2 regions of the Bacillus atrophaeus genome follow, and region 1 is predicted to be linked to the other one. Evidence: a T-box and tRNA genes for the amino acid it is inferred to sense, from the RefSeq annotation. Region 1 holds a T-box; the other holds one or more tRNA genes.
The links. A T-box is a leader RNA that pairs with one kind of tRNA and senses whether it is charged. The one in region 1 lies ahead of tyrS (tyrosine--tRNA ligase), so its partner is inferred to be a tRNA-Tyr.

Region 1 (15,628 bases):
CCTTTTTCCAAGTCTTCGTTAAACAAAGGAAGCTCATTAATCTCGATCCAGCGAAATTGGATGGAATCATCCATATCCATCCATGATTGAGCAATAATTCGATTATAAGAATCTTTCCGTAAGCTAACACAAATAAGTCCAATGGTTTTGGTCAATCATTTCCTCCCTTTTGAAATTAATCACTATAATACCTCAATATTACAAACGAAAGAAGTGACCTTATACCTGATCCCATTGCTATCGAGCAATCATTCTTATTTTTAAATGTGAGGTATCTATTTCTAGATATTTCACCTATAATACTGGTTTCTCCGTATCAAGTTGGACGTGTTTAAACTTGACTTTACATCAGTTTATCCCTAGACTGATTGAAATAAAAGATGAATGAGGTGACATTCATGAAAGAAAACATAACAAATCACTCCTCATCTAAAAAAGAGGAACGAATAGGTTTAATGTTATGGTTCCGAATAGCTAGAATATATAACCAGAGTATCCGAGAATCCAATCAGCATTTGAAAAAGTGGAATCTATCGACAGCCCAATTCGATGTCTTAGTTCAAGTGGGTTCTCATGACCGATTATCCCAACAAGAACTGGCAAACAAGCTTTTGGTTACGAAAGGCAACATTACTCAACTGTTAAGTAAAATGGAAGCATTAGGGCTAATTAAACGAGAACAAGAATGGAAAACCAAATACCTTTCATTGACTAAGGCAGGAAAAGAGTTTTTTTATGAAGTTGTTCCGAAACAAGAGCATTTTCAGGCATCCCAATTTTCCAACTTGAATTACAAGGAGAAAAAACAACTTCTAAATTTACTTAGGAAAATTCAAAAACCATAGGAGATAATAGCCTATCAGTCCTGCTGTTAAAAGTGCCTGTAAACTATAGTTCTTCGATAATAAAGGTACAATAATTACAGCATCAACTATAAATTTTTAACCCTTCAAAAATTTAGTAAAAAAAACGTTGACAGAAAATTGTATACGCATTACAATTATCTCATATTCAAGATATTTAAATTAAAGGTATTTAAATTTTGGAGAGAAAATGCATAAATTTTCCCTTTCTAGTATTGAGGATAACATCTAAAGTAGTTCATGAAAGAATAAAAGAAGAAATAACAAAAAGCAAACTAAATATCACAGAGTCTTCTGTCTTAGAAGTCTTTTATCAAAGAGGGAAACAAACGATTCAACAAATTAGAAAAAATATATTAATCTGAAGTAGTTCAATGACCTATATTATAGATAGTTTGGAGCAAAGAGGTCTATTAGCTCTCATTTTTTTTAATAAATTATCTCGAATTCGAGATAAAAATATTTAAGGGGGATTTAAAATGCTAAGTGTCGGTTTATTAATCATTCGTTTAATCATTGGTTTACTATTTGTTGGTCACGGTGCTCAAAAATTATTTGGTTGGTTTGGCGGTCATGGTTTAAAAGGTACAGGAGGCTGGTTTGAATCCATTGGTATGAAACCTGGAATAACGGTGGCTCTTTTAGCAGGATTATCAGAACTTTTTGGAGGAACTATGTTTGCATTAGGCCTATTAACTCCCCTTGCAGGAATCATCATTGCAGGAACAATGGTAATGGCTATTGTAAAAGTACATGGAGCAAATGGACTATGGGTAACAAACAATGGATACGAATATAACCTAACTTTACTTGCTGTTACAATAGGTATTGCTTTAACAGGTCCTGGTCAATATGCTGTTGATACATTTTTATTCTAATATATCTCGAATTAGAGATTTTCGAACATGAAATAAATATTATCAAATCCATATTTTATAAGCAGTATAGAGTAACCTTTCAAGCCGTTTTAATTAAATAATTACATTTTAAGAACTATAACAGAGGAGTGTTAAAAATGAGTAAAAAAACAATGGGTATTCACCACATTACAGCAATCGTAGGGCATCCACAAGAGAATGTCGATTTCTATGCAGGCGTGTTAGGTTTACGTTTAGTTAAGCAAACCGTCAATTTTGATGACCCTGGTACGTATCACCTTTATTTTGGCGATGAAGGTGGTAAGCCGGGAACCATTATAACCTTCTTTCCATGGGCAGGTGCTCACCAAGGTACAATAGGAGGCGGTCAAGTAGGCGTCACTTCTTATGCAGTGCCTAAAGGTGCGATGGAATTCTGGGAACAAAGACTAGAAAAGTTCAACATTGTGTTTACTAGAGTGGAACGTTTTGGAGAACAATATTTAGAATTTGACGACCCTCACGGTCTTCACTTGGAGATTGTTGAAAGAGAAGAAGGAGAACTCAATACATGGAGCTTTGGGGATGTTACACCTGAAGTCGCTATTAAAGGGTTTGGGGGAGCAACCCTGCTATCAACTCAACCTAATAAAACAGCAGAATTACTCGAGAAGGTAATGGGACTTAAATTGGTTGGTAAAGAAGGAGATTTCGCTCGCTATCGTTCTACAGCTGATATAGGGAATATTATTGATCTTAAATTGACTCCTATCGGACGTGGACAAATGGGAGTTGGCACCGTACACCATATTGCATGGCGAGCTATTGACGATCAAGACCAATTAGACTGGCAAGAATATATTGCAGCAAATGGATATGAGGTCACACCTGTACGAGACAGAAATTATTTTAATGCGATTTACTTTAAAGAATATGGAGAAATCCTGTTTGAAATTGCAACTTATCCTCCAGGATTTGCTCATGATGAATCAAAAGAGACAATGGGCAAAAATTTGAAGCTTCCATCACAATATGAGCCTCATAGGGAGAAAATTGAACAAGTGTTACTGCCGTTTGACGTAAGAGAACTAGATTAATCTTGTGAAGGGAATAACTTCTTTGCTTTCAATTGAGCCAGGTTCTATGTCTGAAAGATAAATTTATAAATTTTTAATAGGAAGCATTATACCTAGACCAATTGCTTTTGTCACTACGATTTCAAAAGATGAAGTTTTGAATGGTACGCCATTTAGCTACTTTAATATTGTATCATCGAACCCTCCTATGATTTCGTTATCTATTCAACGATCCGACAGGAAACAAAAAGATGCAGCGAGAAATATTATCGAATCTAAGTAATTTGTGGTTCATATTGTTGACGAACAAAATGTTGAGAAAAACACCTTACCGCAAGTAGAGGTTCGTGTTCTGGAGGGAGATAAATAATGAAGCATATTTTCAATAAAGGGAAAGATTCAACAAAACCGACATTATTATTACTTCATGGTACTGGGGGAAATGAATTAGATCTGTTGCCTCTTGCGGGAAGAATTGATGATAAAGCTTCTGTCTTAAGCGTTCGAGGAAATGTATTAGAAAATGGAATGCCTCGATTCTTCCGCAGATTGGCTGAAGGGGTATTCGATGAAGAAGACCTTATTTTCAGAACAAAAGAATTAAATAAATTTCTTGATGAGGCAGCAGAAAAATATAGTTTTGACCGCGATAATATTATCGCCATTGGCTACTCAAATGGGGCAAATATAGCAGCTAGTTTATTATTTCACTATAAAAATGCCTTAAAGGGTGCCGTTCTTCACCACCCTATGGTACCGAGAAAAGGAACTAATCTACCAGATTTATCAGGTAAGTTCGTGTTTATTGCTGCTGGAACGAATGATCCAATTTGCTCGCCAATGGAATCAACTGAACTTCAATCTTTATTAGAAAAAGCTAATGCAAATGTAGAACTTCATTGGGAAAACAATGGTCATCAATTGACAATTGAAGAGGTAGAAGCTGCAGCCCAATGGTATCAAAAAATACAGTCAAAATAGTACGAATAAGTAGATGTGACACTATGCCTTATGATAAACGGAAGCATGTTGTGGAATAAAATTTGACTACTATATTCCCCCATACCCAAAAACCCTTTGCTCAGCATTAGCAAAGGGTTTCCTTTTATTACAGGAAATTCAACAATGATTAGTTAACAAACAGTAGTTATTCTTTATATTGGAAATTGACTATTTTTTGTTAAATTAAGGGTAACAACATAAATAACCTTTGCTATAGGACCCACATAGAATGATGTATTAATAAAAGGCATTTCTGCAATAATTGCTATAAGAAACGCTATACATGTGACTCGGTTTATTTTCCCATATTGACCATTTAAGTCAAAAATATCTTTCACATTATACTTACCATGACGTAATAAATAATAACCTACAAGGTTAAGTTCCTGTGCAACTTTTGTGTTCTGGTGTAACAATGCTTCAAGCTGCGCTTTCGTTTTCGGTCCGTAGATACCATCTCCAGAAAGCCCGTGCATAGACTGGAATCGTTTGACCGTATTTGCTGTCTTCACTCCTTAATAGCCGTCAATGCTGAAGTCATTGCACTTTTATCTGGATAGAAAGAGCGCCGCCAACGCCTTTGGAATCTGTATAACAGCAACGCCTTTGGTTAATAGGCCAGTAACTTTACATACCCAATCAGGTGAAACATTAAATGCAGTCATTGGATCAACTGGGTCAAATCCTATAATATGTATTCCCTCCTTTCATATTCTTTCTAAACTGCCACTGCTCTCAAGCCGTTAACCTCCAATTGTCTCTCATGAGATTTACCGGAAGCAGTTTGCAAAGAATATAAAAAGCGCCCTCCATTGGAAAGCGCTACTCATTGGTTCTTATGAATCAAAATTGTTCGGGCAAATCCTCTCTGCGAAGCGACTCCCATTCTGTAATAATCTTTTGATCTTCTACGTCATGAGAAAGAATTGTAACTGTCTCAAATTTCTTAACCTTATCAAGATAGAGTCTCCCTGTTTTACACAATTCCTTAATGTCAATATCCTTCAACTTTACAAGGAACATTTACAAGAGCAGTCCCAGAGACTCTTAATTCTAATAAATATTCTCCGTTTTTGGTGAAATGGACACCTTCATAATTACCATTTGGCTTCTCTCGCATTTCACTTTTTGTCGCTCAGCCTCTTCACGACGTCGTTTTTCTGCTTCATCTCTTTGACGTACAATTGCTTGCTGCTGAGAACTATAGCTCCTCATATCGTACCTATAACCCATGTCATCACCTCCCACCTTATTATCGGTGAAAGGAAGAAACAAAGGAATAATTTGCAGAATGTGACGAACGAAAACCCTACACCCAATAAGGGCATAGAGCTCTTGGATCACTATATTTTTTTGTGGCGATGGGGAATATTTTGCCTCCCCGTCGTGCCTTCAAGTTTACACTACAATTATTAAATCCCAAAAAACGTTCAGTTCGTGACTTTTGTTCCGTTTATTCTTTTATGAATAATACCTTTTGTACTAAAGAAAACTACAAAAAAAATGAAAACTAGGTGATGAAATGAATTTTGCTTGGGAAGCATTAATTTTAATTGTGTCTGGCATCATTCTTCTGAGGATTTCAGGAAGAAAATCAATTGCACAAATGACATTGGCTCAAACAGTAGTAATGATCTCAATCGGTACCCTTATCGTTCAGCCGATAGTAGAAACAAGTTTATGGAAAACTCTGATCGCCGCTACTATTTTTACTGTAGCTTTAGTTTTGATGGAGTGGTTTCAAGTAAAAGCAAACTGGGTAGAAAAATTTTTAACCGGAAAAGCAAAATTGGTTATAGAAGATGGACAAATCAATATAGATAATTTAAGAAAAATGAGGCTAACAGTTGATCAACTTGAAATGCGTTTAAGACTTCATGGCATTTCGAATATTAACAATGTAAAGAACGCTACTTTAGAAGCCAACGGACAATTAGGATATGAACTAAAAGATGATGCAAAACCTTTAACTGTTGGCGATTTTAAGAAATTATTTAATCCTTCGAACATTAATCCGATCAACCAACAGAATAATCAAAACAATATATTTGAGGAAATAAACAGGGAACAGACTCAACAGAACCCTAAAAAGCTGCATTAATGTTAGACGCTCTGGATAAGAGCGTCTAACATCCGGTTAAATAACGTTTTTTAATTCTTTTTCATTTACAATTGAATCACGCAGACGTTTTATATGTGAAAAAGAAAGATCCATATATACTGAGCAATCCAGCGATAAATTTTCCCTTCGAGTAACCATTCTCGATCATCTGTAATGTCACTAATACGTTTTTGAAACTTGTTTATCTTCTCCTCGTAAGTCAAAATTCTTTTATACCTTACCATTCGGCCTTACCGTTTCTTTATAAACCGGATCATTTACCTTTCCTTTAGGCTTAGGCAAAATAGCGTCAAGTGTCTACTCCATACTGAGCAGTCAAACCACTTTCTTCTGTTTCTTCTAATGATTCTCGAAGAGCTTTAATGCTGTTCATCATCCAGCGCTAATTCTTCAAGATATTTCGATTTCTTTTTTATTCATGAATGCTCCCCCCTTTTCATACCTTCTCTAACTGTCAATTCCTCTCTTCAAATTCACAAAAAGGCCGTATTCTTACTGGTTTCTTTTACTTTCTTCATAAAACAGTTTGAGTAGTTCTTCATTCTGTCTATGAATTTTATGCACATTCTTATTAATCGTTGCCAATTCCCATATTACTGCTATTCCAAGAATGATTATAAGAGACGAGAGGTCCATTCTAATACCCCCTATTAAGCTTTCTGGAATTCAAATTTCTCATTTTGGCAGAAAGATTTTTTCTTTGGTAATAATTATTTTGAATTAAACCGTACATTACTAAAAATGTTCCCAGCAATTCGAATGGTGTAATTGTTCCTCCTTGTAAAACAACAATCGCTAATGTAGTGATTGGAACTAAGTTAATAAATAAAATGCCATTAATCGGCGTTAACAGTTTAATACCTAAATTCCAGCATAAAAGTGCAATGGCTCCAGGGAAAATAATCATGAAAGCCATTTCAGGATAAATATGTCCAATGACTTCTGCCTTGGGCACAGATAGGAAACCTGATACAGTGGCAAAGAATGTTACGATACCTGATATGAATGTTCCTAGAATACATGTTAAAGTCGAATAGCGAAGTGTTGACCATTCATTAAAATGATTACCGCCCATAGAATAAACAACCCAGCCTACAACTCCTATAAACATGAAAAGGATAGGCATAAAACTTTCTTTCAACGTGAAAATGAATGATAAGTTACCATTCGTTATGACAAGAATTGCCCCTGATAAAGCAATAAAAATACTTATGAAGGTGTGTTTCATTGGTTTAACATTTTTCAAAACCCACATAATAACTATGGAAATCATCGGCATTAAAGATTCCATAATAGAAGCCGCAATTACCCCACTATGCCCCATTAAATCTTGACCTAAAAAAATCAGAATATTATATACTGTAAACGCCATTGTTCCAAAAAACAACAGGCCCTTCCCTTTTCCTTCAAAACAAAACGATTTCTTCCCCTCTTTAAATAAAAGCAATGCACCTAAAATGATACTAACTGCTACATATCGCAGTAAAGAGAAATAAAAAGGATTGATATACTTTAGAGCCCTTTCTGCAACCGGAAACATGGCTCCCCAAGACATACTAGCTGTTAAACATAAAAGTGCTCCGACTAAAACTTGATTTTTTTTCATTACATTCTTTCCCTTCAAAAAATAAGTGGATTAAATTCCAATCCATATCTTATAATGAAGTTAATATCATGTAAAATAACCTATAATGAACATTATGATCATTTAAAATGATATCTAAGAAAGGAGCCAATTTTATGGAACTGCGTGATTTACAAATTTTTCAGTGCGTTGCTAAAAAGGGAAGCATTAGTAAAGCTGCTGTTGAATTAAATTACGTCCAATCTAATGTAACAGCGAGGATTAAGCAGTTAGAGCAAGAATTACGGACGCCATTATTCAATAGACATAAACGCGGGATGTCATTAACTTCGGAAGGCCGCAAAATGCTAGAATACGCAAGCAAAATTTTGCTTGATTTGCAAGAGCTTAAGCGAGTATTTCTAGATAGTGAAACACCTACAGGTATATTAAACATTGGCACAGTTGAAACTGTCAGCAGCCTTCCAAAGATTTTAGCCTCCTATCATAAACAGTTTTCAAATGTTGATTTATCTATACAGGCCGGCCTAACAGAAGATTTAGTTAAAGATGTCATCGAATTTCGGTTAGACGGCGCTTTTGTTACAGGGCCGATTAAGCATCCGCAGATTCAGCAATATGATGTGTGTTTCGAAGAACTTGTTTTAGTTACAAGAAATAAAACATTCAATTTGGAGGAATTTTCGATTGAACCCTTTTTAGTATTTAGCCAGGGCTGCGGGTATCGCTCTAAATTAGAACAGTGGTTAAAAGAAGAAGAAATTATGCCTAAAAGGATTATGGAATTCAGTGTATTAGAAACAATCTTAAGCAGTGTAGCACTTGGCCTGGGTATTACCCTCGTCCCGCGATCTGTGGTCAAGCACCTTGCAGTGGATGAAAAAGTATATTTACACAAAATTCCAGAAAAACACAGTATCATTTCAACTGTCTTTATTCATCGTAAAGATACTTATATAACAAACTCACTGCAAAGCTTCTTACAAACAATTGCAGCTTATGAAGTGAATCGCTGTCACTCTGGACAAGACAAATAAATGGCCCCATAATGAGGGTTTTTTATTTTCATTTTCGGTCCTTATACGCCGGCAGAAGCCCATTCATGAAAAAGAAAAACCCCAACCGCTATGCGGTCGGGTTTTTTTTATCGTCTGATTCATCCTCTGAGTCACACCGGACAACACGGTTTTGTTCCTGCTGCTCCCAATAATCCCGCTGCAATCTTTCTTTCGCAATCGTACACATGAGATTCACAGTGAGCTCTCCTTCCTGCTTAAAAGGTGATGATCTGTCGTGTTTGCCCTATCTAATATACTCTTTTCCTTAATGTCTATGCGCTAAACAAAAAATATCCTTTGCCGTTTAAGGCAAAGGATATTTTTTTCTTATTTATATGTGATCAGGAAGTATTTTTTCTTCCCTCGGCGCAAGACGGTAAATTGATCTTCAATACGGTCTTCCGCAGACAGAATGTGTCCGATTTCTGTTTGGCGTTCGCCATTAATATAGACTGCGCCGTTTTTAATGTCTTCACGCGCCTGGCGTTTAGACGGGGACAATTTAGATTCCACCAGTACATCCACTAAAGTCAGCTCTTGGCTGCGTCCCGCTTCAAGCGAAGGTACATCTTTAAAGCCTACCTTTACGTCTTGAGCAGAAAGCTCTTTAATGTTGCCGCTGAACAATGCCTGCGAAATGTTAATCGCTTGCTCTAAGGCCTCACGTCCGTGCACCAGCTCCGTCACTTCTTCTGCAAGGCGCTTTTGCGCTTCCCGCTTCTCAGGCGCTGTTTCCGTTTTTTCAGCGTATGCTTCTACTTCTTCTTTTGATAAGAACGTGAAGTATTTTAAGTACTTTACAACATCACGGTCATCTGTGTTAATCCAGAATTGGTAAAATTCATACGGTGACGTTTTTTCTTTATCAAGCCAGATAGCGCCGCCTTCGGTTTTTCCAAACTTGGTGCCGTCCGCTTTTGTCACAAGCGGGATGGTGAGACCGAATGCTTTTGCCCCTTCTTCTTCTGATTTTCTGATCAGTTCAAGGCCTGCCGTAATGTTGCCCCACTGATCGCTTCCGCCGATTTGAAGTTTACAGCCTTGGTCTCTGTACAGATTCAGAAAGTCAAACGATTGCAGAATCATGTAGCTGAATTCTGTATATGAAATGCCTGATTCTATCCTTGAGCTGACCGTATCTTTCGCCAGCATATAGTTAATGCCGAAGTTTTTGCCGACATCCCGAAGGAAATCAATGACGTTCATTTTCCCGATCCAGTCGAAGTTGTTTGCCATAACAGCAGGGTTTTCGGTTGCATCAAAATCAAGAAATCTTGATAGCTGATTTTTGATTTTTTGTGACCATTCCACAACAATGTCCGCCGTGTTTAATGTACGCTCGGCTTTTTTGCCGCTCGGGTCGCCAATCAGCCCTGTCGCACCGCCTACAAGGGCGATCGGATGATGGCCAGCCAATTGAAAACGGCGAAGCGTCAGAATCGGCAGCAGGTGCCCGATATGCAGACTGTCCGCAGTCGGGTCAAAGCCTGAGTATAAGCGGATTTTGTCTTCATTTAACTGTTTATTCAGCCCTTCCTCGTCAGTTATTTGCTGAATCAATCCTCTGAAGGATAAGTCTTCAAGTAAATTTGCCATAAGTATGCTGCTCCTTTTTTATCAAAATAAAAACGCCCCTTCGTTTACACGAAGGGACGATTGTTATCGCGGTACCACCCTACTAATAAGATGAGGGCATACTCTCTCTTATCACTTTGTCTGATAACGGATCAGATCCGTTCTTTCACTACTGAAAGCCCCATCAGGCTTTGTTTGCAAAAGCGGTTCATGAGTGTATTCGAAGCATCCGTCTGTGCTGATTTTCACCGGCCATCAGCTCTCTGGGACAAAATCGGATATTCTACTTGTCTCAATCTTTACCTTTTCATATTTAGCTATTTCATTTTTATCATAAATAAAATCTGATGTCAACGTGCTTAGTCTTCCATTGTTGACAGGTCTCCAGCCGGCAGATCCAGCTCCCATGCTTTTAATACACGTCTCATAATTTTTCCGCTCCGTGTTTTAGGGAGCTTATCTTTAAACTCAATTTCACGCGGTGCCGCATGCGCCGCCAAACCTTGCTTGACGAATTGGCGGATATCTTCTTTCAGCTTGTCAGACGGTTCATGCCCTTCTCTGAGCGAGATAAACGCTTTGATAATTTCGCCGCGCACCGGGTCAGGCTTTCCGATGACGCCCGCTTCTGCAATCGACGGGTGTTCGACGAGCTTGCTTTCCACTTCAAACGGGCCGACGCGTTCACCTGACGTCATGATCACGTCATCCACCCTGCCTTGGAACCAGAAATACCCATCTTCATCCATGTAAGCAGAATCTCCAGAGACATACCAGCCGCCCGGCATAAAATAGGATTCGTACTTTTCCGGGTTGTTCCATATCGTATGCATCATAGACGGCCAGCCCTTTTTAATAGCCAGATTTCCCATTCTGTACGGCGGAAGTTCATTTCCTTGATGATCCACGATCGCTGCCTCTATTCCGGGGAACGGTTTTCCCATTGAGCCTGGTTTAATGTCCATACAAGGATAATTGCATATCAGCTGTCCGCCTGTTTCAGTCATCCACCATGTATCGTGAATCCGTTTGTCAAAGACTTTATGCCCCCATCTGATGACCTCAGGATTCAGCGGCTCTCCAACGCTCAGGACGTGGCGGAGGGAGGTGAGATCATATTTGCCCGCCATTTCGTCTCCCGCGCCCATCAGCATGCGGAAAGCGGTCGGCGCGCTGTACCATACGTTTACACCAAGCTTTTCAATCGTTTCATACCAATTTTCAGGACTGAATCTTCCGCCTACAATTACATTGGTTGCCCCGTTCAGCCACGGAGCAAAAATGCCGTACACCGTGCCGGTCACCCAGCCGGGGTCTGCGGTGCACCAATAAATGTCTTCTTCCTGTAAGTCCAGCACCCATTTGCCTGTCTGATATTGCTGAATCATGGCTTCATGAACATGCAGCACTCCCTTCGGCGTACCTGTTGAGCCCGAGGTGTAGTGAAGCAAATAGCCGTCTTTTTTGTCCATCCATTCAATTTCAAGCCTCGTGCTCTCGCCTTTCACTGCTTCATTGTAATCAATCACTTTGCCGCCGTACTCTTCCTCGCCTCCAACCACAAAAATATGCTGTAAATGCGGGAGCCGGTCAGCCGGAATTCTGTCAAGCAGTTCCGGTGTCGTAACTACAACCTTTGCCTCACTGTTTTCGAGACGGTCCTTTACCGCTCCCTCCATAAAGGCTTCAAATAAAGGCCCGGCGATTGCTCCGATTTTAATAGCGCCTAGCATAATAAAATAGAGCTCAGGCGTTCTCGGCATAAAAATAAAAACGCGGTCCCCTTTTTCCACATTTCCATACCGCTTCAGCACATTCCCGGCTCTATTGGTTTCGTCCTTCATTTCTTTAAAAGTGTATTTTTCTTCCCGTTTTGCATCTTTGTAATAAAGCGCTACTTTGTTTTTTCGAAACGATTCGGCGTGACGGTCGATCGTTTCATAGGCTGCGTTCAGCTTCCCTGTTTGATGCCAGGAGAAATTTTTCTCTGCTTCTGCCCAGTCAAAATGCTGATATGCTTCTTCATAATTTTCTAGGTTATAATTCCCCTTCACAACTGGTAACGCTTTCAATTCCATGCAAACTTCCCCCTTTGCGTAGTTGTCAACCCCATTATAGTATACATTCACATTTTTCTCAATTTTTAAAATATATCATCATATATATTGAAAACGCTTTAATTTTTGATATTCTTAAAAGAGAAGTGCTTTTTAACCACAACCGATGGGACGGTGAATAAGTGGAACATCATAAAACATACCATTCTGCAGAAATAAAAACAGCAACAGGCGCCTTAGTCATCGAAGGGCCTATTACGCCAGAGATTTTAGCAAGTTATGAGTTTCATGAAGGTCTGACCGCGTTTCGTCCTCATCATGAGCAGCACGAAGCATTAATTGACATTGCAGGGCTTCCTGAAGGGCGGATTATCATTGCCAGAGACGGGCAGACCGTCGTAGGTTATGTCACGTATTTGTATCCTGACCCGCTGGAAAGATGGTCTGAAGGGAAAATGGAAGATTTGCTTGAGCTGGGAGCAATTGAGGTTGCCCCGGCCTTCAGAGGATCTTCTGTCGGGAAGACGCTCCTGACGGTAAGCATGATGGATGAGCAGATGGAAAACTATATCGTGATGACTACCGAGTATTACTGGCACTGGGATTTAAAAGGAATGAAAAAGGATGTGTGGGAGTACCGCAAGCTCATGGAAAAAATGATGAATGCAGGCGGGCTGGTCTGGTTTGCGACTGACGAACCGGAAATCAGCTCACATCCGGCAAATTGCCTCATGGCCCGAATCGGAAAAAACGTGAGCCAGGATTCGATTGAGCAATTTGACAGACTGCGCTTTTATCATCGTTTTATGTATTAACTGACACAGAAAAAGGGGAAAAAAGATGATCGCAGAGCAAATCATGAAACGGGAAGTTATAACAATGACCAAGACGGATACAATTGAAACAGCGATTCATAAACTCAAACAGCACCGCATTCGGCATATTCCTGTCATTAATGATGATCGGCATGTGATCGGCTTGATTACCGACAGGGATATCAAACAAGCCAGCCCGAGCATTTTTGAAGAAGGTGAACGAAACCGTTACCTAAAAAAAAGTCTTGAATCTCTCATGAAAAGAGATGTCGTTTGTGCTCACCCGCTTGACTTTGTAGAAGAAATATCAGCTGTTTTTTATGAGCGCGGCATTGGCTGCCTGCCGATTGTGCTGAATCAGAAGCTGGTCGGCATTCTCACAAAAACCGACCTGCTGCGGACATTTGTCAAGCTGACGGGCGCTGACCAGCCTGGTTCGCAAATTGAATTGAAGGTAAACAATGTGACAAAAAGCCTTGCTGATGTCAGTCTGATCTGCCAAAATCTTCAGATCAAAATTCTAAGCGTGCTTGTTTATCCTGATGAAGATCTCGGCTCAAAAGTATTGGTGTTCCGCATTCAGACAATGAATCCGCTGCCGTTTCTGAATGAATTACATCAACAGGGACATCATATCGTGTGGCCGGCAGAACAAAGGAATAAGCCATGAAAGACAGTGTGTTTATCTATTCGCCTTCCTATCAGACCTACATGTTTCATCAGGAACACCCTTTTAACCAGCAGCGTGTTTTGTTAACATATGATTTACTTCAGTCATTGAATGCGTTCGAAGAGGGAGACATTGTCAGTCCGCGCTTTGCAACAGAGGAGGAACTCGCTCTTGTTCATACTGAAGATTATATTCAGGCAGTGAAATCAGCCGGCGCCGGAAAGCTTCCCGTGACAGAGGGAGAAGGATACGGGCTCGGCACCGAAGATACGCCGGTCTTCGCCGGGATGCATGAGGCCGCGTCTCTTTTGGTCGGAGGAACGTTGACTGCCGCAGATTATGTCATGACGGGACAAGCCAGACACGCCGCCAATTTAGGCGGAGGACTTCATCATGGATTTCGCGGAAGAGCCTCCGGCTTTTGCGTTTACAATGACAGTTCTGTTGCTATTCAATATATCCAAAAAACATATCAGGCCCGGGTGCTCTATATTGATACCGATGCCCATCACGGAGACGGTGTGCAATTTACGTTTTATGACAACCCTGATGTCTGCACAGTGTCCATTCATGAGACAGGGCGGTATTTATTTCCGGGTACGGGCCAAATACAGGAGAAAGGCAGCGGAAAAGGCTACGGGTACTCGTTCAATATTCCGCTTGACGCTTTTACGGAAGATGACTCGTTTCTTGCCGCCTATCAAACCGCAGTCACTGAAATTGCGGCCTATTTTAAACCAGATGTGATTGTAAGCCAAAATGGAGCTGATGCTCATTATTACGACCCGCTGACACACTTATCTAATACGATCGCCATTTATGATGAGATTCCCCGGCTTGCCCATTCCTTGGCCCACCAATATTGCGGCGGAAAATGGATCGCGGTCGGAGGAGGAGGTTATGATATTTGGCGTGTCGTGCCGAGAGCATGGAGCAAAATTTGGCTTGAAATGAAGGGCATAAACCCCGGCTCTGACATTCCGGCAGAATGGATTGCAAAATGGCAAAAGCAGTCTCCCGTTCCCCTGCCCGCTTTCTGGAGTGATCCGGATGATTTATATCCTCCTATCCCCCGCAGGGCTGAAATCACAGAAAAAAACGCCCAAACAGTGTCTAAAGCGCTGCATGCCATCAGAAATGAACAACGGCAGAAAACAAATCAATAAAAAAACGACCTTTACGAAGAGGTCGTTTTTGACTTTTTAATTACGATTTCCACACGGCGGTTTTCTTTCATGTGATCTGCCGTTTTATTATCTTTCACGGGCATAGTATCCGCATAACCTACAGCGATAAAGCGCTTGGAAGGAAGGTTTTCTTTTGATGTGAAATACTGGATGACACCGCTGGCCCTTGCCGCAGATAGCTCCCAGTTAGACGGATATCGGTATGTGGATATATTGCGGCTGTCGGTATGGCCTTCCACCTGTATTTCGTTTGGCATGGTTTGCAGCAGCACCGCAATTTGGTGAAGAAGCGTCTCTGCATCCTTCAGAACGGCGGCTTCGCCGGTATCAAAAAGCACGGCTTCCTGTAAAACGAGAATCACTCCGCGCTCATCGCGTTTTGCAGTCATTTTAGCGCTGAGATTATGCTTTTGAATATATGTATTTACTTTCTGCAAGAGTTCATCCTGCCGGTTATCCTGCTTCTTTTGTGCGGTATCAGATGTATTGATGGCCGTATTGTCAGGCTGAATCCCGCTGCCTTCCTTTTGAATCGATTCGACCGCTGATTTAAATTTTTCCACATCTATCTGCGACATCGAAAAGAGCAAAATAAAGAACACAAGTATTAACGTAACCAAATCCGTAAAGGTCACCATCCAGCTTGATGACTGACTTCGGTTATCCCTTGTCCCATTCCTTCTGTTAAAACGGTCTCTTCTAAGCTTCATGCACGGAATCCTTTTTCGAGTTCACTTGACTGTTTTGCAGCTTGCGCCATT
Region 2 (15,628 bases), 1.4 Mb from region 1:
TCGGCGATGCGTCCTTTTTCTTTGTACACATGTACGCCCTGTTCATTCGCAACTGCAATACCGGCGGAATCATAGCCGCGATACTCAAGCTTCTCCAACCCTTTTAACAAGATTTCCTTCGCATCAAGCTGACCGATATAACCTACAATACCACACATTTTTTCTTCCTCCTAAGTTATACAAGGAGACGAAGAAAGCCGATTTCATGGGGACTTTCAGTCGTCCCCTCATACATGTTATTTTGGAAGACCATGTGATTTCTCTTTGTTCAAGGAGTCGCCTCCTTGTTTTGAAGAAATCCTTACGGCTGTGATCTTGATAAATCAGCCGGGAGGCATCCGCCGAAATTTCGATAACCTCCATCCTCGTCAACTAAGCCGTTTTTCGGGCGCTTAGTCCGGGCGCTATAATTATAAGTACCTTACTATCCTGCCTTTCCTGTTGAATGAAAAACAAAGACAAGACAAGCTTGATTTTACAACATGTGCCAAGAATGGTCAATTGATTTATGAACCATCTTTGCAACATGTCTCACAATCATTCTATGCCAATCGCGCTTGTCTCGTTCTCTTCTCTGTTTATACGTTTCGTTACTCGATTCCCATTTCTGACCGGACGACATTAACAATTCTTGTGACATATTCGTCACAAAGTTCTTTTGTCCGAGCTTCAGCCATAACACGAACGAGCGGCTCCGTACCCGACGGACGCACTAAAATACGGCCGTCACCGTTCATTTCTTTCTCGACTTCAGAAATGACTGCCTTTACTTTTTCGTTTTCTTCCACTTTATACTTATCAGATACTTTTACATTCACTAAAAGCTGCGGGAATTTCTGCATTTCAGCCGCAAGCTCTGACAGCGGTTTGCCGGATGCTTTGAGCGTGTTCATCAGCATGATCGCTGACAGCAGTCCATCGCCGGTTGTGTTGTAGTCAAGGAAAATTAAGTGTCCTGACTGCTCGCCTCCGACGTTGTAACCTTCTTTTCTCATTGCCTCTACGACATAACGATCGCCGACTGCCGTCTGTATGCTTTTGATTTCTTCTTTCTCAAGGGCTTTGTAGAAGCCGAGGTTGCTCATTACTGTTGAAACAACTGTTTCTTCCTTCAGGCGCCCTTCAGATTTCAAGTATTTCGCGCATATGTACATGATTTGATCGCCGTCCACGACATTTCCTTTTTCATCAACGGCAATCAGGCGGTCGCCGTCACCGTCAAAAGCCAGGCCGATATCGGCGTTTTTCTCTTTTACGAAAGCACTTAACGCCTCAGGGTGCGTTGAGCCGACTCCGTCGTTGATATTTAAGCCGTTCGGAGAGGTTCCCATTGTCGACACGTCCGCATCCAAATCTGCAAACAGATGTGTCGCGAGCGATGACGTGGCACCGTGTGCACAGTCAAGCGCTACATGAATGCCTGTGAAATCATCGTCCGCTGACTGCTTCAAGAATTGCAGATATTTCTGCCCGCCTTCAAAATAGTCATTAACAAGGCCAAGATCAGCTCCGACCGGTCTTGGCAGCTTATCCTCAGGCTCATCCATCAGACGCTCGATTTCCTCTTCCTGTTCATCTGAAAGCTTAAATCCGTCTCCTCCGAAAAACTTAATGCCGTTGTCCTGTACTGGATTATGAGAGGCGGAGATCATGACGCCCGCCTCGGCATCCATGGCTTTGGTTAAATAAGAAACTCCCGGTGTTGAAATGACACCCAAACGCATCACTTCAGCTCCGATTGATAAAAGTCCGGCGACAAGGGCTCCTTCCAGCATATGTCCGGAAATGCGTGTATCGCGGCCAATCAGCACTTTTGGACGTTGTTTATCTTTTGTCAGCACATACCCGCCAAAACGACCGACTTTAAAGGCCAGCTCAGGTGTAAGTTCACTGTTGGCAACACCTCTTACACCATCTGTTCCAAAATACTTGCCCATTTATAATCGCTCCTTTTTCATTCTCATGAAGATTGTGAATCTGTATCTGATTCATCTTCGTTTTGATCATTGTTTTGATCTTGGTTTTTGTCTTGTTTTTGATCCTTGCTCTTGTCACTGTCCTGATTCTTTTTTTGGTCACTCTCTTTTTCATCTGTCTGGTCACTTTCATTCTGATTGCCGGACGTACTGCTGTCTTTCTTCTCAGTTGAAGAAGTGCTGTTTTTAGATGTAAGCCTTATTTTGGCGTTTTTTTTCGCCAAGGACCAAGTTACATTCTGCGGACCGTTTACTTCAAGCTTGACGCTGTGTTCCCCGTCGTCCAGATCTGAGACATTGACATACAGCTCGACGTCTGATTTTTTCAGACTGTCTATAATACTGGGAGAACCTTTTGCAGTGACGTTCATCATTTTGGATTTCGGATCAAGAAATTCAATATTTTGCGTGCTGCTCAGCCCCACCGTTTTAATGGAAACTCCGTCAAAATCCTTATCGGCCTCACTGTCCACTTTAATATTTAATGTGATTTTTTCAGGCGATATTTTTTTCACTCCGTCTGGAAGCGGAATATCTGCCTCCATCTCTGTGTCCTTACTAATTTTACTTAAATCAACGTTAACTCCGTCGATAAATTCAAGCGAATCCAATACATCCTGCGGGCCGTAGACGGTCACCTCGCTCGGACTTGACTCTATATTAGAAATGCTGACACCGTCAGGAAGGCTGCCCGTACGCTCGACTTTAAAGGGTACCTTTTTGCTCGGGCTTGTCACCGGGACCGTGATTTTGATCACTGACGGCTCAACATCGACAGGGAGCGCATTCCCGTCTTTGTCATAGACGGTCACTTTGGCTTCCTTTTCAATCGTCTCATCTGCATTCTCAAGGTTAATTGACGCTTTGACAAGAGAAATATTATCAATTACGTCTTTAGAACCGGTAATCTGAACATTTTTCGGACTGACAATCGGCTGCTGCGGAGAGTAGCCTTCTTTCATTTTATTTTTATTATAATATTCGACTTCAACGGGGAAGCTTTCCGACGTTTTTTCCTGAATCGTCACTGTTGTCACGGATGGATTGATTGAAACCGTCAGCCCTTCGGCAACATTTTTGGCTTTCAGTTCTACTTTATGTGTGCCGGTCTTCAGCTTCTCCATATCGGCGTAAATTTCGAAATTCTTTGTCTGTCTCGCTTTTTTGACAGCGCTTGTTGTACCTTTTATCGTTACATTCACCGTCTGCGGAACACCTGTGACGACGTAATTTTCTTCATCATAATACGATTTGACGGGTATATCCGTCAGTGTTGCTTCATCAGTTGTCGATGTCGGGAAAAATGATTCCCCTGGTTTTTTTGGAGTCGGCGCTTGTTCGCTGTTCACCGCAACATAAAGCAAAAGTGCAAAAAGCAGCGCGATGATCTTCACAGCCCAGCGGTTGTTTAGGAACTTATCCATTTTTCTTCGCCCTCCAATACCAGCGATTCGAAGAAGTGTCTCTGGAATTTTTCTTAAACTCGGCTTCAAGCATTTCTTTCAACTCTTCTTCTGTCAATTCTCTGTGAAGGTCTCCGTTCCTCGCTACACTGATGCCGCCGGTCTCTTCGGACACAATAATCGTTAAACTGTCCGTGACTTCACTGATGCCGACAGCGGCTCTGTGCCGCGTACCCAGTTCCTTAGAAATGAACGGGCTTTCGGAAAGAGGCAAATAACAGGCGGCTGCCGCGATTTCATTATTCTTCATAATGACGGCCCCGTCATGAAGCGGGGTATTCGGAATAAAGATATTGATTAAAAGCTCAGAACTCACTTGAGCCTTTAACGGAATACCCGTTTCAATATAATCCCCCATACCTGTATCCCGTTCAATTGTTAAAAGGGCGCCAATCCGGCGTTTTGCCATATAATTAACCGCTTTTGTAATCGCTTCGATTTTCTTATGCTGTGCTTCCTCCACAGGAGTGCCGCTTCTTGAGAAAAAACGGCCCCGGCCAAGCTGTTCAAGCGCTCTTCTCAGCTCCGGCTGGAATATAATGATGATTGCTAAAAATCCCCATGTTATCGCTTGGTCTGTCAGCCACAATAGTGTGCTGAATCCCAAATATGAACTGGCGGTCCGGACTAACACGATGACAACGATCCCTTTCAAGAGCTGGACCGCTTTCGTGCCCCGTATCACCATAATTAATTTATATATCACATACCAAACAAGGAGAATATCAACGGCATTGCCGAGGTACTGCAAAAAAGGGATATCCTCAAAAGCCATTTCCTCGTCCTCCAAGAATTCAGTCATTTCGTTTCTTATGTCAATTTTCGTTCAACAATGGCATATGTACTTTACATAGCGAGCCCATTATACCACATTTTGTTTTCTCAAGTGAAATCGCACAGCCGCCCAAAAATTGTAATTGCTTTATAAAAAAAGAGTAAAGCAGAAATGCTTTACTCTTCTCCGTTCGGGTTTACGGCGTGTACTACACTTTGTCCCGCTGACTTCATTTTATACCAAACCCAGTCGAATAATTCATCAATCTCCTCGATCTCACCGGTAACTTGTCCTGCAGACGCCATGTATTTCTCACCGTTTACCACTGTTACGTTGCCATCTATTTTCCCTTTAATAATAAGCTTGCCGTTTTTTACAGTGACATCGCCTTTCACCGTCTCGCCCTCAGGCACGATGACAGTGCTGTTATGCACCAGGAGATTCGGCTGCTTTGACACGCTGAAATTGTGGTCACTGTGCCAGCTGTTGAAAAACCCTCCGCCCATCAGGATAATGAATACCGCCGCGGCCGCGATAATAGGATGGGATCTGAACCATCTTTTAACTGACGCTCTTTTCTTCTCCTTAGGCAGTTTCGCCATCACATTAGCGGTAAAGTCGGCAGGGGCCTCAACATGCGATGTGCTCCGGACAAGCGCTATGGATTTCTCCATCTCGTAAAAGTGCTTTCTGCACCCTTCGCATAATCGCAAATGGTCTTTTAATTCTTTTTCATCTTTCGGAAGGATATCTCCATCAAGATGTTTATGCATAAGCTGAACAATTTGTTCCGGACAGCTCATTTCATCACCCCACTTAAAGATCCCTTAATTGTTTTCTGAGAGCCTCTCTGCCTCTGTGAATTCTTGTTTTCACCGTTCCCACAGGAATGTTCAGAATCTCGCCGATTTCAATTAATGAGAGTTCATCAATATATTTTAATACGATGACAGTCCTGTACTTGTCTGGAAGCTTTAATATTTTCTGCTGAATGGTGCTCGACAGCTCAAGCGACAGTACTGCGTCTTCGGGGAGAACCCCGTCTGCGGCGATCTGCGAATACATAGTCAGGCCTTCTGTGCCCGCCACCTCTGCATCCAGGTAATAATCCGGCTTTTTTTTACGAATACGGTCGATGGTCAAATTGGTTGCAATTCTGTAAAGCCATGTTGAAAATTTCCGGTTAATATCAAAACTGTCGATATTGACGTACGCTCTGATGAAAGCCTCCTGTGCAATATCCTCCGCCTCATGCACATTGCCAAGCATACGGTAGCAAAGCTGATAAATTTTGTCCTTATAAATATCTACGATGTCTGCGAATGCGTTTTGGTCGCCTTTTTTTACTTGCTTGATTCTTTTTTTGATCATTGTTTCCATGTTTTATCTAACCTCTGCCTTCACCGGTCTGTATGTATACGAACTTCGTTTCAAAAGGTTTCATTTTTTATTATAAAAATAGTTTATCAAATTTTTGGCAGGGTGTAGATGGAAAATCGACAATATACTACCTTAATATATGCTTAAAAATAGTATATATGGTTAATAATCAAAAAACGAAAAGAATCAGCATAGAAAAAGACACCTTTTTAACAAAAGGTGTCTGTGACTGGGCTAGCTGGATTCGAACCAACGCATGACGGAGTCAAAGTCCGTTGCCTTACCGCTTGGCTATAGCCCAAAAATGGTGGAGGGGGGCAGATTCGAACTGCCGAACCCTGAGGGAGCGGATTTACAGTCCGCCGCGTTTAGCCACTTCGCTACCCCTCCATATTCATTTGGAAAACAGTGCCGGCCAGAGGACTTGAACCCCCAACCTACTGATTACAAGTCAGTTGCTCTACCAATTGAGCTAGGCCGGCAAATGGTGGAGGATGACGGGCTCGAACCGCCGACCCTCTGCTTGTAAGGCAGATGCTCTCCCAGCTGAGCTAATCCTCCATTTGGTGACCCGTACGGGATTCGAACCCGTGTTACCGCCGTGAAAGGGCGGTGTCTTAACCGCTTGACCAACGGGCCGTTTTTGTTTCCGTTAAGCTGACAAAAGTTATTATATACAGGTTGCACACCTTTTGTAAAGAGAAAATTTATTTTTTTTATTTTCAAACTTTTTTACCCCTTTTTTAACTGAAAAAGTCCTTCAATTCGCGGACATTTATTTTATGATAGAGCTATCACACGCTATGAGAGGAGACCATTCATATGATATTAGTCAGCTCATGCCTGGCGGGTATTGAATGCCGGTATAACGGCTCCCATGCAGCTTCACAAAAAATCCGGCGGCTTATCGAAGAAAATAAAGCGGTGATGGCTTGCCCAGAGCTTCTCGGCGGCTTCACGACTCCGCGCGAACCGGCCGAAATCATTGGAGGCACGGGCGAAGACGTACTTTCAGGCAAAGCAAAAATCATCACCGCATCAGGCGAGGATGTAACTGATTTATATGTGGAGGGCGCTGCCAAAACATTGGCCTATGCTGAAGAGATACAGGCTTCTGCTGTCATTTTGAAAGAGAACAGTCCGTCCTGCGGAAGCAGCTTTATTTATAATGGAGATTTCTCAGGCCAAAAAATCGCCGGTAATGGTGTGACCTCCGCTCTTTTAAAGCAGGCAGGCTACCGTGTCATTTCTGAACATCAGCTAGACGACATCATGTAAAAGGGGGCAAACCTATGAACAACGATGTATCTTTATCCTTATACAAGCCGGAACACTTATCAGAGCTTGCTGATTTTGAACTTAAGGAGACCGATAAACGCTTCACGGCGCTGCCTAAGGATGTGCTTACGCAAGCAATAACGATCCAAGACCGTTATCCTGTCGTTATTTTAAAAGAAGATCTTCCAGTCGGTTTTTTCATTTTACATATATCTAAAGAAACCATCGCTCCCTATTCCAATAATCCGTACGCCATATTACTCAGCGCCTTGTCGATTAATTCTGTTCATCACGGGAAAGGCTATGCAAAACATGCAATGCTCCAGCTTCCCGCGTTTGTAAGCGCATATTTCCCTTGGTGTGATGAAATTTTGCTTGCAGTCAATCATCTTAACACCCGTGCGAAACACCTTTATCTGAAAACAGGTTTTTTGGATAAAGGGCGCAGAAAAATCGGACCGATCGGCGAACAATTAATTCTTCATTATTACCTCTAAAATGTGATGACTGAAATAAAATTTTATAATTACCTAGTCGTTATTGAAATATCATTCCAAAATATCATATACTGAATAGTAAGAATTATTCATAAGGAGGCATGTAAATGTCAGAACAACCGAACATCCATCATCTAACAACCGAATCGCGAAACAAACAAACCTCCAGTATTCATACAGCCAAAACACTGGAGATTTTACAAATGATCAACAATGAAGACTTTAAGGTCGCAGAGGCCGTTCAACAAGTTCTTCCTGATGTAGAAACCGCAGTCGATTTTGCATTTGATTCATTTCAAAATAAGGGCCGGCTCATTTATGCGGGGGCAGGCACGAGCGGCAGACTCGGCGTGTTAGATGCAGTGGAATGCCCTCCCACCTACAGCGTAAGCCCTGAGAAAGTGATCGGATTAATGGCGGGCGGCGCGGACGCATTTTTGCGGGCTTCAGAAGGCATTGAAGATCATGAAGAGGCCGGAGTCGAAGATTTGAAGAAGATAGGGCTCACCGCAAACGACACACTCATCGCAATTGCGGCAAGCGGCAGGACACCATATGCCGCCGGCGCGCTGAAATACGCCCGAAAAATCGGGGCAAAGACAGTATCTCTCACCTGCAATAAAGATTCAGTTATCAGTAAAGAAGCGGACCACAGCATTGAAGTTCTCGTCGGCCCTGAAGTGATTACAGGCTCTACACGCATGAAAGCGGCAACCGCTCATAAAATGATTCTAAACATGATATCAACTGCCGTGATGATTCGGATCGGCAAGGTGTATGAAAACCTGATGGTAGATGTCAAAATCAGCAACAAAAAACTAAAAGAACGCGCTATCGGGATTATTCAAAGCGTCACAGGAGTTTCATATGAAATAGCTAAAGAAACACTCGAAAAAGCCGATCTTCACGTCAAAACAGCCATTGTCATGCTGAAAACCAATACAGACCAACACCGCGCGACGGCTTTACTTAACAAAGCAGACGGTTTTATCGACAAAGCAATTGAACACTACCATTCAACATAAGGAGAGAGTCATATGGCTACCGGCGGATTGTCTATCATTCAATCAATGAAGCAAAAACTCCCTCAATCAGAACGAAAACTTGCAGACTACATATTAAAGCATCCCCATGAAGCCATAAACAGCACTGTCAATGAAATCAGCACCTCAGCCGACACGAGTGACGCGGCAGTCATCAGGCTGTGTAAATCACTCGGTTTAAAAGGGTTTCAAGATCTCAAAATGAGAATAGCGGGAGATCTTATGAAGCCCTCTCTTCAAGGGTACAGAGACATCGCTCCCCACGAGCCGCTATACTCGATTGCTGAAAAGACGGCAGGCAATGCCATTCAAGCCATCCAAGATACCTCTGATATGCTCGATTATCAAGAGCTGGAACGAGCAGTTTCTATGCTTTGCCAAGCCCACACCGTTCATTTTATCGGCGTCGGTGCCTCCGGTATTGTCGCCAAAGACGCTCAGCAAAAATGGCTCCGCATTCATAAACAGGCGACAGCTTTTACAGATACACATCTGGTGGCGTCTTTAATCGCGAATGCCGACGAGCGTGACATTGTCTTTGCCATTTCTTTTTCAGGAGAAACACAGGAAATGATTGACCTTCTTTCTATGGCGCGGGAAAAGGGGATTACCACAATGAGCCTTACGCAATTCAGCCAGACCTCTGTATCCTCTTTAGCTGATGTTTCCTTATATACCGCTCATTCAAATGAAGCGCCATTTCGCAGTGCCGCCACATCTTCCCGCCTCGCTCAGCTTTTTATGATTGATATGCTATTTTTAGGCATGGCAGCGGAGCGATATGAAGAAACAGTCGGTTATATAGATAAAACAAGAGAAGCCATCCGATCCATGAGAAAGACATAAGCTTTTCAAAATTGGGAGGGGTTTTGCATGAGCAAAGAAGAATATTACAGCACTTTGGCGGAAAAAATCCTAGAGTATTGCGGCGGTAAAGCCAATATCTCATCCTATACCCATTGCATGACACGCTTGCGGATCACGCCTTATGATTCTGACCAAACTGATATTAAGGCTTTAAAACAGCTTGACGGCGTTCTTGGCGTTGTCGAAGCCGAAACCTTGCAAATCATCCTTGGCACAGGAGTCGTCAACCATGTCACTGCCGCATTCTCTAAGCTTCTGTCATCAGGCGAAGATTTCAATTTAAAAGAAGCGGCCGCGAATAAGAAAGCGGCCATTAATAAAAAGAATGCGACTCCGTTTAAACTGTTTTTGCGGAAAATCGCCAGCATCTTTATCCCTCTTATTCCCGCACTCGTCGCATCAGGACTGATCACGGGAATTACCAAAGCCGTCGTTCAGGCGGGGTGGCTCCCTAAAGAATCTCAAATAGCGCTTATTTTAACGGTTATCGGTTCCGGGCTGTTCACCTATCTCGGCATTCTCGTCGGCATCAATGCAGCCAAAGAATTTGGCGGGACACCCGCGCTTGGCGCTCTGGCAGGCATTTTGATTATCAATCCAGAGATTGCGAACATCAGTTTATTCGGTGAACACCTGCTTCCAGGCAGGGGAGGACTGATCGGCGTTTTATTCGCAGCTATATTCATTGCCTATACAGAACAATTCGTTCGCCGTTTTATTCCTCAATCACTTGATATCATCCTTACTCCTACTATCTCGCTGCTTCTAACCGGCATTTTGACATATGTAATCTTTATGCCGGCCGGAGGATTCATTTCCGATCTGATCACTTCGGGTCTGTTAGCCATTTTACAAGTTGGCGGTGTGTTTGCCGGGTTTATACTGGGCGCAGCCTTCCTCCCGCTTGTCGTAACAGGCCTTCATCAAGGATTAACGCCGGTGCATCTTGAATTAATTCAGTCCATCAAGGATGACCCGCTCCTTCCTATATTAGCTATGGGAGGCGCAGGACAGGTCGGCGCAGCCTTTGCCATTTTCATCAAAACAAAAAAGACCGCGTTAAAGAGAGCGATCGCAGGCGGGATTCCGTCAGGTCTGCTCGGTATCGGCGAACCGCTTATTTTCGGTGTGACACTTCCGCTCGGCCGCCCATTTTTGACAGCTTGTTTAGGAGCAGGCGTCGGCGGCGCCTTTCAAGCCCAATTTCAAATTGCCACGACATCAATTGGAGTATCAGGACTGCCGCTTACTTTTCTCGTCCATACACACCAAATCGTTCTGTACTTAATAGGACTGTTGATTGCATACGCGGCTGGCTTTTTGTTAACGTACGCATTCGGTTTTAAAGATGAAATGGCGGATGAATTCGATTAAGGCCGGGCTGTTTTGGGATAGTAAACGGCATGGCGACACTTTTATAGCAGGAGCGATCTTATGAAAATCATGACTCTGGCGATACTCAGCTCATTATTGACAGTCTCAGTTTTGACGCCGCATGGGGCATTGGCACAAACATCCCTCCGACAAACAGTCGATCCAGTCTATACAAAACCATTAAATACAGAAAAATCACACTTTTCGTCCAAGAAATTAAGGAAGGTTGATCGAATGATTGAACATGACATTGCAGCAGGCTTTCCGGGAGCCGTTCTTGTCGTCGTCAAGGACGGACGCATTATCAAAAAGAAAGCATATGGCTACAGCAAAAAATACGATGGGGACACACTTTTGCGTCATCCAATGAAAATGAAAACCGATACGATGTTTGATTTAGCTTCTAACACCAAAATGTACGCAGCCAACTTTGCTCTTCAGCGATTAGTCAGCCAAGGGAAACTGGACATTTATCAAAAGGTTTCTGCCTACTTGCCTGAATTCAAAGATCACCAAGAAGATAAAATCAAAGGAAAAAGCCTTGTTCGTGTGATTGATGTCCTTCAGCACCGATCAGGGCTGCCATCCAGCTTTTATTTTTATCGACCGGATTCTGCCGGGGATTATTATTCACAGGACCGTAAAAAAACGATTCAGTACCTTACTCAAATCCCCTTAGAATACGAAACCGGGACAAAACACGTATATAGTGATATCGGGTATATGCTGCTGGGGTGTATCATCGAAAACATCACCGGCAAGCCAATTGATGTCTATACGGAGCAAGAGCTTTACAAGCCGCTCGGACTGACACATACAGTCTATAATCCGCTTCAAAAAGGCTTTAAGCCAAAGAACTTCGCTGCAACCGAGAGGCTGGGCAATACAAGAGACGGCGCTATACATTTCCCTAATATCAGATCCGAAACCCTGCAAGGGGAAGTCCACGATGAAAAAGCATTTTACTCGATGGGCGGCGTTTCAGGCCATGCCGGATTATTTTCACGGGTGGATGATATGGCAGTTCTTCTGCAAGTCATGTTAAACGGCGGAAGCTACAAAAAAGTTTCATTATTTAACCGGCAAACCGCAGATCTATTTACGGCTCCATCCGAAACAGATCCGACGTTCGGACTTGGCTGGAGAAGAAATGGCAGTAAAGATATGGAGTGGATGTTCGGTCCTTACGCGAGCGAGAAAGCTTACGGCCATACAGGCTGGACCGGCACGGTTACAATCATTGACCCTGAATACAACTTAGGCATCGCGCTTTTAACAAATAAAAAACATTCACCTGTAGTGAATCCCGATGTAAATCCGAATGTGTTTGAGGGAGATCAATTTCCAACCGGCAGTTACGGAAGCGTGATTACCGCGATTTATGAAGCAATGGAATGAAATTACAAGTCTTTTGTCTAGACTACAACGATAGGAGGACGTTTTATGAAGTCGATCATTTCCATTACTCTATCAACCGTATTATGTTTATCAGCGTGTCTTGTGGCAAGTCCGGCCTCAGCTGCAAAACCTTCCGGGGCCACAACAGCTAAACAGCTGACGGCACAAATGACATTAGATGAAAAGCTGGGCCAGATGCTGATGCCTGATTTCAGAAACTGGCAAAAAGAAGGGGCGGCATCTCCTGCTGCACTCACTGAAATGAATGATGAAGTCGCCGGTCTTGTTGAGAAATATCAATTTGGCGGAGTCATTCTCTTTGCAGAAAACGTAAAAACAACCGAACAAACCGTTCGCCTGACAGATGCATTTCAAAAAGCGAGTCCCAATATTCCGCTGTTACTCAGTATTGATCAAGAGGGCGGGATCGTGACAAGACTCGGAGAGGGAACTAATTTCCCAGGCAATATGGCTCTCGGTGCAGCGAGGAGCAGCAACTATGCGTATCTTACGGGGACTGTGATCGGCAAGGAGCTCTCAGCCTTGGGCATTAACACTAATTTCGGACCTGTTCTGGACATTAACAACAACCCCAATAACCCAGTCATCGGCGTAAGATCTTTCAGTTCAAATCGAGAGGTAACCGCAAAGCTTGGGATGTACTCAATGAAAGGCTTACAAAAACAAAATGTTGCTTCAGCGGTTAAACATTTCCCGGGACATGGAGACACAGATGTTGATAGCCATTACGGATTGCCGCTCGTCTCTCATAACAAAGAGCGCCTTCGTGAGGTTGAACTCTATCCTTTTCAAAAAGCAATAAATGCTGGTGCGGATATGGTGATGACAGCACATGTTCAATTTCCTGCCTTTGACGACACGACCTATAAAAGCAAGCTGGACGGAAGTGATGTCCTTGTTCCTGCAACACTTTCACGTAAAGTCATGACAGGGCTGCTCCGTGAGGAAATGGGATTTGACGGCGTCATCGTCACTGATGCACTCAATATGAAAGCCATTGCGGATCATTTCGGCCAGGAAGAAGCCGTCGTCATGGCAGTTAAGGCGGGCGTCGATATCGCATTAATGCCTGCCGCAGTCACTTCTCTCAAAACAGAAAACCGTTTCGACAGCGTTCTTCAAGCCTTAAAAAAAGCAGTTACTCAGGGAGACATTCCTTTACAGCAAATTAACCAATCAGTTGAAAGAATCATTTCCCTGAAAATAAAACGCGGTATTTACCCCGCTCAGAACAAAGGCAGTATAGATAAAAAAATTGCAAAAGCCCTCAAAACCGTAGGAAGGAAACAACACCGGAAAGCTGAGAAACAAATAGCTGAAAAAGCAGTGACGATTCTTAAAAACGAGCAGCATACATTGCCCTTTAAACCTAAAAAAGGAAGCTCGATTTTAATCGCTGCACCTTACGAAGAACAGACAGAAGCCATCGCGCAAACCATTACCGATCTTGTCCAACGAAAGAAAATCAAACCCGTTTCCCTCAGTAAACTGAACTTTGAGGGCCGAGTATTCGATGCTGAAACTGAGAAACAAATCAAAGAGGCTGATTATGTGATTACCGGCTCTTATGTCGTAAAAAATGATCCTGTCATCAACGATGGCGTCATCGACGACACTGTGACCGATTCAAGCAAATGGGCGACAGTTTTTCCGAGAGCCGTCATGAAGTCAGCACAGCAAAATCATAAGAAATTTGTACTGATGAGCCTGCGTAATCCATATGATGCGGCCAATTTTGAAGAAGCTCAGGCCCTTATTGCCGTCTACGGCTTCAAAGGATATGCCGACGGCCGTTATCTTCAGCCGAATATCCCAGCAGGCATTGAAGCGATCTTCGGGCAGACCAAACCAAAAGGCACACTCCCAGTTAACATTCCATCTGTCACCAGACCGGGAGACATATTGTATCCGTATGGCCATGGGGTAAACCTCAAAACCGGAAAACCGCTGTAACAAGGAGGGCTGAATATGAAAAAAACAGGATTAGCGCTTCTCGCAGGAATGCTTATGATCGGAACCATGACGGCCGCCTCAGCTTCCCAAGACCAAGAAAACCAAGCAGTCAAAAAACCCAAGGTCCAAACGGGCATCGACATCCTTTTATCCGATTATAAAAAACAACTGAAAGGCAAAAAAATCGGGCTGATTACCAATCCGACAGGCGTAAACTCCTCACTCAAAAGCAGTGTCGATGTCCTCAGCCAAGATCCTGACATTCAGCTCACAACATTATATGGTCCTGAGCATGGCGTCCGCGGGGATGCTCAGGCCGGAGACGAAGTTGCGTCTTATATTGATGAAAAAACAGGGCTGCCAGTCTACAGCCTATACGGCAAAACAAAAAAACCGACACCTGAGATGCTGAAAAATGTCGATATCCTCGTATTTGATATCCAAGATGTCGGAACACGCTATTACACGTATATTTACACGATGGCTTATGCGATGGAAGCCGCCAAGGAAAACGGCATTCCCTTTATTGTGTTAGACCGTCCGAACCCGCAAGGAGGACAGAAAGTTGAAGGGCCGGTCCTTGAACCTGGCTACTCTTCCTTCGTCGGTCTTTATCCTATCCCTTTAAAACACGGGATGACGATTGGAGAGTTAGCCTTACTGTTTAACAAAGAGTTTAAGATCAACGCCGACCTCACCGTCGTCAAAATGAAACGATGGAAGCGGAAGATGAATTTTGAAGATACAGGACTTCCTTTCGTCCTCCCTTCGCCTAATATGCCGACGATTGACAGCACGTTCGTTTACCCTGCAACAGGTTTAATAGAAGGAACAAATGTATCCGAAGGCAGAGGCACAACAAAACCGTTCGAATTCATCGGCGCTCCCTACATGAAAAGCACACAACTGGAGGAAAAGTTAAACAGCCTCGGCCTGCCGGGCGTCACGTTCAGAGCAGCATCCTATATCCCAACCTTCTCCAAGCATCAAGGCAAACTATGCCACGGGGTTCAAATGTATGTGACGGACAGAAAAAAATTCGAAGCAGTCAAAACAGGACTCTCGCTCATTAAAACCATACACGACCTCTACCCTGATGACTTTGAATTTCTGGCGACAGGCTCTTTTGACAAATTAATCGGCAACGGCTGGGTCAGAACAAAAATTGAAGAAGGCGCGGACATACAAGAAATTACAGATGCCTATCAGAAGCCCCTCAAGGAATTTAAGAAACTCAGAAAAAAATATCTCATCTACTAGCATAGCAATATAATGTTTCTAAAAAAGCATACATGAAAGTTACACGTGTAACTTTCATGTATGCTATAGCTTTCCAGCCCCTGCCTCACGAGCAGGGGCTTTTTCCTATGATTTAGAAAGAGTTTCTCTGTAATATGAGAAAAGGAGTGTGGAGAAAATGGATTTTTATATCATCGTTGCGGCGGCGGAAGGGACCATCTGATCGCTAAAGGAACTTGGCTGTAATGTTTTCACCGCTTTTTATAGGAAAACATTCATTTATTTGGTACAATTTTATTGATAATGATTATCATTTAAATGAATGTTTTCAGAAAAGGTGGTCTTTCCATTGCATTCTTCACTT

Region 2: it encodes a tRNA-Tyr, which carries the amino acid that the T-box ahead of tyrS (tyrosine--tRNA ligase) is inferred to sense. The anticodon was not compared.

The regions. Positions count from the first base shown of each region.
Region 1 is NZ_CP154443.1:67,001-82,628, forward strand. It holds partial or broken gene AAHT65_RS00425 (NADPH-dependent FMN reductase) at 1-155, opposite strand, end outside; gene AAHT65_RS00430 (MarR family winged helix-turn-helix transcriptional regulator) at 399-845, shown strand; gene AAHT65_RS00435 (DoxX family protein) at 1,343-1,741, shown strand; gene AAHT65_RS00440 (ring-cleaving dioxygenase) at 1,879-2,817, shown strand; partial or broken gene AAHT65_RS00445 (flavin reductase family protein) at 2,879-3,076, shown strand; gene AAHT65_RS00450 (alpha/beta hydrolase) at 3,166-3,777, shown strand; partial or broken gene AAHT65_RS00455 (cytosine permease) at 4,002-4,181, opposite strand; partial or broken gene AAHT65_RS00460 (peptidoglycan-binding domain-containing protein) at 4,233-4,310, opposite strand; gene AAHT65_RS00465 (hypothetical protein) at 4,852-5,031, opposite strand; gene AAHT65_RS00470 (DUF421 domain-containing protein) at 5,321-5,899, shown strand; gene AAHT65_RS00475 (DMT family transporter) at 6,558-7,526, opposite strand; gene AAHT65_RS00480 (LysR family transcriptional regulator) at 7,661-8,542, shown strand; gene sr7p (small protein SR7P) at 8,631-8,759, opposite strand; gene tyrS (tyrosine--tRNA ligase) at 8,891-10,159, opposite strand; T-box leader at 10,209-10,447, opposite strand; gene acsA (acetate--CoA ligase) at 10,498-12,216, opposite strand; gene AAHT65_RS00500 (GNAT family N-acetyltransferase) at 12,378-13,010, shown strand; gene AAHT65_RS00505 (acetoin utilization AcuB family protein) at 13,036-13,680, shown strand; gene AAHT65_RS00510 (acetoin utilization protein AcuC) at 13,677-14,846, shown strand; gene motS (flagellar motor protein MotS) at 14,858-15,577, opposite strand; gene motP (flagellar motor protein MotP) at 15,567-15,628, opposite strand, start outside.
Region 2 is NZ_CP154443.1:1,492,104-1,507,731, reverse strand. It holds gene glmS (glutamine--fructose-6-phosphate transaminase (isomerizing)) at 1-158, opposite strand, end outside; gene glmM (phosphoglucosamine mutase) at 591-1,937, opposite strand; gene AAHT65_RS07935 (CdaR family protein) at 1,961-3,400, opposite strand; gene cdaA (diadenylate cyclase CdaA) at 3,393-4,214, opposite strand; gene rsiW (anti-sigma-W factor RsiW) at 4,391-5,017, opposite strand; gene sigW (RNA polymerase sigma factor SigW) at 5,031-5,594, opposite strand; tRNA gene AAHT65_RS07915 (tRNA-Gln) at 5,824-5,895, opposite strand; tRNA gene AAHT65_RS07910 (tRNA-Tyr) at 5,900-5,984, opposite strand; tRNA gene AAHT65_RS07905 (tRNA-Thr) at 6,004-6,076, opposite strand; tRNA gene AAHT65_RS07900 (tRNA-Val) at 6,080-6,155, opposite strand; tRNA gene AAHT65_RS07895 (tRNA-Glu) at 6,159-6,233, opposite strand; gene AAHT65_RS07890 (DUF523 domain-containing protein) at 6,417-6,872, shown strand; gene AAHT65_RS07885 (GNAT family N-acetyltransferase) at 6,887-7,369, shown strand; gene murQ (N-acetylmuramic acid 6-phosphate etherase) at 7,477-8,394, shown strand; gene AAHT65_RS07875 (MurR/RpiR family transcriptional regulator) at 8,407-9,258, shown strand; gene AAHT65_RS07870 (PTS transporter subunit EIIC) at 9,286-10,653, shown strand; gene pbp4b (penicillin binding protein PBP4B) at 10,714-12,051, shown strand; gene AAHT65_RS07860 (glycoside hydrolase family 3 protein) at 12,097-14,025, shown strand; gene AAHT65_RS07855 (DUF1343 domain-containing protein) at 14,041-15,285, shown strand; gene btr (bacillibactin transport transcriptional regulator Btr) at 15,614-15,628, shown strand, end outside.